3 regions of the Aeribacillus sp. FSL K6-8394 genome follow, and region 3 is predicted to be linked to each of the others. Evidence: predicted binding sites of a transcription regulator. Region 3 holds the regulator's gene; each other region holds the start of a gene.
The links. Region 3 encodes LexA, which represses DNA repair genes until DNA is damaged. Its sites were predicted from a motif close to CGAACATATGTTCG; they were not measured.
Positions count from the first base shown of each region.

Region 1: a site for LexA is predicted at 1,254-1,267, ahead of NSR00_RS06855 (Y-family DNA polymerase). Genes of this name have one in related genera too.
Region 2: a site for LexA is predicted at 1,278-1,291, ahead of uvrB (excinuclease ABC subunit UvrB). Genes of this name have one in related genera too.

Region 1 covers NZ_JBBPAA010000001.1:1,451,441-1,453,717, forward strand. The annotation lists gene NSR00_RS06855 (Y-family DNA polymerase) at 1-1,198, opposite strand, end outside; gene NSR00_RS06860 (SDR family NAD(P)-dependent oxidoreductase) at 1,538-2,277, opposite strand, start outside.
Region 2 covers NZ_JBBPAA010000002.1:679,258-681,534, reverse strand. The annotation lists gene uvrB (excinuclease ABC subunit UvrB) at 1-1,209, opposite strand, end outside; gene NSR00_RS15620 (CsbA family protein) at 1,335-1,565, opposite strand; gene NSR00_RS15615 (hypothetical protein) at 1,941-2,234, opposite strand.
Region 3 covers NZ_JBBPAA010000001.1:965,726-968,002, reverse strand. The annotation lists gene gdhA (NADP-specific glutamate dehydrogenase) at 1-518, opposite strand, end outside; gene lexA (transcriptional repressor LexA) at 848-1,471, opposite strand; gene yneA (cell division suppressor protein YneA) at 1,631-1,945, shown strand; gene NSR00_RS04455 (YneB family resolvase-like protein) at 1,964-2,277, shown strand, end outside.

The DNA.
Region 1 (2,277 bases), 490 kb from region 3:
ACGAAACAGCGCGCAGCAGTGCATTGGAGCCGTGCTTGTTCCGAATCGCATCCATTACATATCCTAAACGATGCTCTTTTATGCGGTTCGGCCTAAACAAATCAAGCTGCATGCCGCTGTCTTTTTCCACGTTGGAAAGAGAGATGGAAATTTTTCTGACTGTCTTTCCCTCATAAAAACGATCAAACAGCGAAAGGCAGGCTCGATAAAGATCCATCGTAATATTTGTTGAGACATCCATCGTTTTTGAACGGTAAAATCCTCCTCCGCCTTCCTTTTGGCTGTAGCCGATTCCAAGGCTGATTGTTCTCCCCGCCATCCGGTGTTCCCTCGCTCTTTTTGCCACTTCCTCGCACATTTCTAAGATGACGCATTTCACCTCTTCGGGGTCCGGATAGTCGCGAAGCAATATTTGATTTTTTCCAAAACTGATTTGCCCCAGCATAATCGGAGAGCCTATGTCGGAAAGATCTATTCCCCATGCGTGGTAATAAAGCTGATTCCCCATGACGCCGAACTTCTTTTCAAGGAGCTCTAACGGATAATTTGCGAGCTGACCGACTGTAAAAATTCCCATTCGATTTAACGTTTTTTCAAGTCTTGCCCCAATCCCCCACATCTTACGCAACGGCTTGATGCTCCACAGCTTCGTTTTGACATCATCATACGTCCATTCCGCTATACCTTTCTTTTTCGCCTCCAAATCTAGACAAAGCTTCGCCATCAATATGTTTGGACCGATCCCGACCGCACATGGGAGAGAAAATTCATTTCGTAAATCTTCCACAATTTTTTCGGCCAGACTATGCGCATCCCCCCAAAGTCTTTCTGTTCCATCTGCAGTAATAAAACATTCATCTACGCTGTAAACATGGATGTTTTCTTTCGGAACATAGCGGTTCAGCAGCCGAGTAATTTCAGCAGAAATCCGTAAATACGTCGCCATTTTCGGAGTGATGAGGCGGATGCGGGGGTCGTTTGGAATTTGAAATAAGCGGGATCCGGTTTGAATTCCGAAATCTTCCTTCAGTTTTGGTGAAGCGGCCAATACAATGCTTCCTGTCCGCTCTTTGTCCCCAACGATAGCAATGTGGGCTGTTAAAGGATCAAGCCCAAGTATGACCGCCGCACAGCTCGCATAAAAGCTTTTCATATCGATGCATAATATATGCCGGTTTGGAAACGATTCATAATTCATTCCATCATCCCCTCATGAGAATGTATGTTCGGTTTTATTTTATTTTTATTGTATGGGAATATACGTTCGGTTTCAATGGGAATTTGCGCCATTTTTCGCGGTACAAAAGGAGCATAACAACGAAGTACGGCATCGAAAAACAGATATTAAGCTTGGAAAGCTTATTCAAAATACAGCCGCGTTTTTTAGAAGATTTAAGTTGGAGACAAATCGGTGAAAGAGCTGAATTTTTTATCAAAATAAAAAGACGCTTGACGCGCCTTTTCAGAAGTGAGAGCGGAGATTTTAGCGAAAAGTCCGCCTTAAGCTTTCTGTTCATTTCCTGCATAATGCTCCCGGTCATTTTTGCCGAAACAAATTTCCGGCAACTTTTTCAAATAGGGAGGGCATGAGACGATAAACAAGCCCGCCAAGCTCCATCCAAACAGGCATATTAATTTCCCGTTTATTTGTCAGCATCACGCTCACGATTTTTTGTGCAACAGCTTCCGGATTAAGCATCCAGCGTTGGACGTTTTTCACATAATCCCCTGACGTATCGGCAAGATTGAAAAAATCCGTTTCAATTGGACCCGGATTGACAGATGTTACAAAAATCCCGCGGTCCGCCACTTCCATCCGCAAGCTGTTCGTAAAGCCTAAAACAGCATGTTTTGTAGCAGAATAGATGCTTGATTTCGGAGTAGCTATTTTGCCAGCCTGAGAGGCGACATTAATAATATGCCCTTCCCGTTGGGCCAGCATCTTCGGAAGAACCAGCTTTGTCGCAGCAATTAATCCGAACACATTTACTTTAAACATTTGCTGCATCTCTTCGAATGTTGCTTCCTCTGCATTTCGAAAAATACCAAAACCAGCATTATTGACTAAAACATCCACTCGGTCAAAATTCTCTGTGATGTCCGTAAATACTTCGGAAACTGCGTCAAGGTCACTGACATCCAGTTCGTAATATGTACAAGAAATAGAGTGAGAGGCTTGAAGCTCATCCGAAAGTTTCTTGAGACGATCCTTCCTCCTAGCCAGCAAAACTAAATGTCCACCGCTTTCTGCAACGATCCTTGCGATTTTTTCCCCGA
Region 2 (2,277 bases), on a different contig from region 3:
CGTATGCTCCAGCTCATACGGCCCAGGGGTGGCAGAAACATAAATGACATGTTTCATATGCTTTTCAAATTCCTCAAATTTTAACGGACGGTTGTCAAGTGCTGAAGGCAAACGGAATCCATGATCGACAAGCACTTGTTTTCTCGCCTGGTCGCCGTTGTACATCCCGCGGATTTGCGGAATCGTCACATGCGACTCGTCAATGACGATCAAAAAATCATCTCCAAAATAATCTAAAAGCGTATAAGGAGTCGAACCGGGCGGTCTTAATGTAAGATGACGGGAGTAGTTTTCAATCCCGGAGCAAAAGCCCATCTCCCGCATCATTTCTAAATCATATCTTGTCCGTTGCTCGAGCCGTTGCGCTTCCAAAAGCTTTCCATTCTCCCGCAGTTCATGCAGCCGTTCCTCAAGCTCCTTTTCAATATTAGCAATGGCAATTTTCATTTTTTCTTCTCTTGTCACAAAGTGTGATGCTGGGAAAATCGCTACATGCTCCCGCTCTCCAATAATTTCGCCTGTCAGCGCATCAACTTCACGGATGCGGTCGATTTCATCTCCGAAAAATTCCACGCGGATACAATGTTCATCGCGCGAAGCAGGGAAAATTTCCACTACATCCCCGCGCACGCGAAAAGTTCCCCTGCGAAAATCTACATCATTTCTTTCATACTGAACATCCACTAAACGGCGCAGCAAGTCATTGCGCTCGATTTCCATTCCTGTGCGAAGACTTACGACCAGCTCACGATATTCTTCTGGCGAACCTAAACCATATATGCAAGAAACGCTTGCGATAATAATAACATCTTTCCGTTCAAACAATGCAGAGGTGGCCGAATGTCTTAATTTATCAATTTCATCATTAATGCTCGCATCTTTTTCAATATACGTATCTGTTTGCGGAACATACGCTTCCGGCTGATAATAGTCATAATAGCTGACAAAATATTCAACTGCATTGTTCGGGAAAAATTCTTTAAACTCGCTATACAGCTGTCCGGCAAGCGTTTTATTATGGGCAATGACCAGCGTCGGTTTGTTTACTTCTTTAATCACATTGGATATCGTAAACGTTTTGCCAGTTCCAGTTGCACCTAACAATGTCTGATGTTTTTTTCCTTGCCTGATTCCCTCCACCAGCTCTTTGATAGCTTTCGGCTGATCTCCTTGAGGCTGGTAATTTGAAACTAATTCAAACCGATCCATGGAACATCCTCCAATTCAGAAACTTATATTTTATTTTAACATATAATCAGGCTGAATCACCAAAAATACGAACTGACGTTTGATTTTCATAGACAATAAAAACCTGTCAATCGTGTTGAACAGGTTTAAGTAGATGTTTTCTTATCTTTTTTCATGCTTCTGGCAGCGATAAAACCAGCCGCTAAGCTGGCTACATCCAAAATGGCGATATAAATAGTATCCATATGACCTGCAAAATAAGAGGCAATTAATAAACCAGCCGTCAACAATGTCCCAACGACATGACTATATGTAACTCTTGTGAAAAATAAGACAAGCAAAAAAGGGGCGAATGCGGCAAACACAAGCTTGATCATAAAAAAACCTCTTTTCGTCAACGGTTATACATTTATTATATTGAAGCCCTCAAAAAGCTTTCAAGCAAAACCACAAAAGAGAAGGGAAAAATAAGCCAATGCAAAGAATAAAAAATGATGCGATGTATAGCGGTCAGAAAACCTAGGATACAGGGGAAATAGTTGAAAGCGATGAAGTCAAAATAAACGAATAGAAATAGCTTTATGATTATATTTAAATGCAATAATGAAGCTCATAGGCTAAAAAATTCGCCTTTATTAAAGCAACTTTTATACTATATTTACTTTTTTCTTTATACGGTCACCCCCTAAGACTACCCTAAGCATATAAAAAGCACCCAATAGTCGCCTCTTTCAACTATTGGATACTCTTTCTTAATCTTGAGATAGATATAACAAATGATCTAAATTTACATATGAAATATCGTATTCAGAATTTACTGCATGTAATATTTTTTGATAATCTTCCACCTTAAGATCTAGTGGTAGATTTTCAAACAATTCTCCATTTACATGAAAATCCAGTATTAATGCACAAAAATCTTTACCATCAACTAAATCCATTGCAAACTCTCTAAAAATATCTGCATCTTCTTCATTTAACTGTTCATCTGACAATACATAGATTTTTATTACATTTTGAAATTGTTGAATATCCTCTTCATTCATGTATTAATATGGAATAAAGTACGTTCACTAGCACTTAAAGGTC
Region 3 (2,277 bases):
ATATCTGGTCCAATATGTTTGTAAAGCTCTGTCATAAAGCTTTGTGTAAATCTCATAATTTCCCCATCTGATTTACCTTTCGGATCAAAATCAGATCCGCCTTTTCCTCCGCCGATCGGCTGCCCAGTCAATGAATTTTTGAAGATTTGTTCAAATCCTAAAAATTTAATAATGCTGGCGTTGACGGTCGGGTGAAAGCGCAAGCCTCCTTTATATGGCCCAATTGCACTATTATATTGCACTCTAAATCCGCGGTTTACACGCACTTTTCCTTCGTCATCCACCCATGGAACGCGAAAAATGATCAATCTTTCCGGCTCAACAATTCTTTCAAGTATTCCGTGCTTTATATATGTAGGATGTTGAGCAAATACAGGCACAAGCGAGTCAAATATTTCTTTTACAGCTTGAAGAAACTCAGGCTCATTCGGATTTTTTTCTTGCACGGATTGAAATACTTCATTGACATATTGCTTTGCATTTTCCAATTCACTTTGTTTCATAAGTAATTGATTCATAGCACCTCTCCTATACCTAAAATTTAAGCAGTTAGAAGAATTCAAACAATTCAGTAAATCATCCCGGCACTGGCTAAGGAAGCGAAATCTACAATAAAAAATTCTACAACAAAATAAATCAAAAAACAATGACTGTTGAGAATTGTTGCATAATAGCTTTGCATGCAGGCGCGGAGAAGGCGCCTGAAATTTGTTTCATTGAATCTAGCTTGTCTGCATACATATTGATTAGAAAACATTTTTAAAAATTTAACATCGCTAAGAGAGGGAATTTTGAAAATTTTATAAAAAGAAAAAGGATGCCTCACCTGTTTTGAGACATCGAATATTCAGTGTATGGAACGGTATAGCCCGATCACTTTTCCGAGTATTGTCACATTTTTTAAAATAATCGGTTCCATTGTTGGGTTTTCCGGCTGAAGCCGTATAAAGTCTTTTTCTTTGAAAAACCTTTTTACGGTCGCTTCATTGTCGTCTGTGAGCGCGACAACGATGTCGCCGTTATTGGCTGTTTGCTGCTGTCTGACAATAACTAAATCTCCGTCCAGAATGCCTGCTTCGATCATGCTTTCTCCGACTACTTCAAGCATGAAAAGTTGATCATCACCTGATGCAATATGATTCGGAAGCGGAAAATATTCTTCGATGTTTTCAACGGCAGTGATCGGAATACCAGCCGTCACTTTTCCTATGACCGGCACGTTGATCACATTGTTTGTTAGAAGGTGGCTGCCATCATCGTCCAAAATTTCAATGGCTCTCGGCTTTGTGGGGTCTCTTCTAATCAGTCCTTTGCTCTCAAGCTTTGCTAAATGCCCGTGAACAGTTGAACTGGAGGCAAGACCGACCGCTTCGCCGATTTCTCTTACAGAGGGAGGGTATCCTTTCTTTTTTACTTCCTCCTTAATGAAGTTCAAAATATCTTGTTGTCTCTTAGATAATTTTGTTGACATGTCAAGCACCTCAGTCATATCAATTTGTGTCGATTATAGCATGATTTTTCCAAAAAAGCAAACGTAAGTTCGAATATTTGCTTGACAGAAACATGTGTTCCCTTTTATACTTAAAAACAAAAAACCGAACAAATATTCTGTTTCAGGGGGCGGTTCTATATGGATAAATTATCATGGTCTTACATCGTTTCTTTTTTCCTTGTCATCATGGCGGCAGTTTTGGCGATTTCGTATACTGGAGAAAGGGAAGAGCTCGATCATTATTTGGAGGTTCAAGTGAAGGAAGGGGACAGTTTGTGGAAAATCGCTGATGAATATAAAGAATATGACAATATGTCTCATTCAGAGTTTGTTAAATGGGTTCAGGAGCGAAACAATCTCCAAAGCCTTGTTGTAAAACCGGGGGAAACAATCGTCATTCCGATTGAAAAAAATAAATACTACAATGCTGAATATTTGGCAAACAAAGAATAACCGCAAGGAGCATTTAACATGAGAGCAGTCGTTTATGCAAGAGTCAGCACTGAAAAAGATGAGCAGGAAACATCTTTGAAAAGACAGAAGGACGAGCTGTTAAAGCTCGCAGCTGAAAACGGTATGGAAGTTGTTGAAGTGATAGAAGAAAAAGCGAGCGGGTATGATGTTGATCGTGAAGGGGTTTTTCAACTGCTGGAATTGATTGAGGAGAAAGATATTGAAGCGGTATTAATACAGGATGAAACAAGAATTGGCAGAGGGAATGCCAAAATCGCCATTGTCCATTCCATTTTGAAACAAGGTGTGAAAATTTTCACCGCTGCCCATCG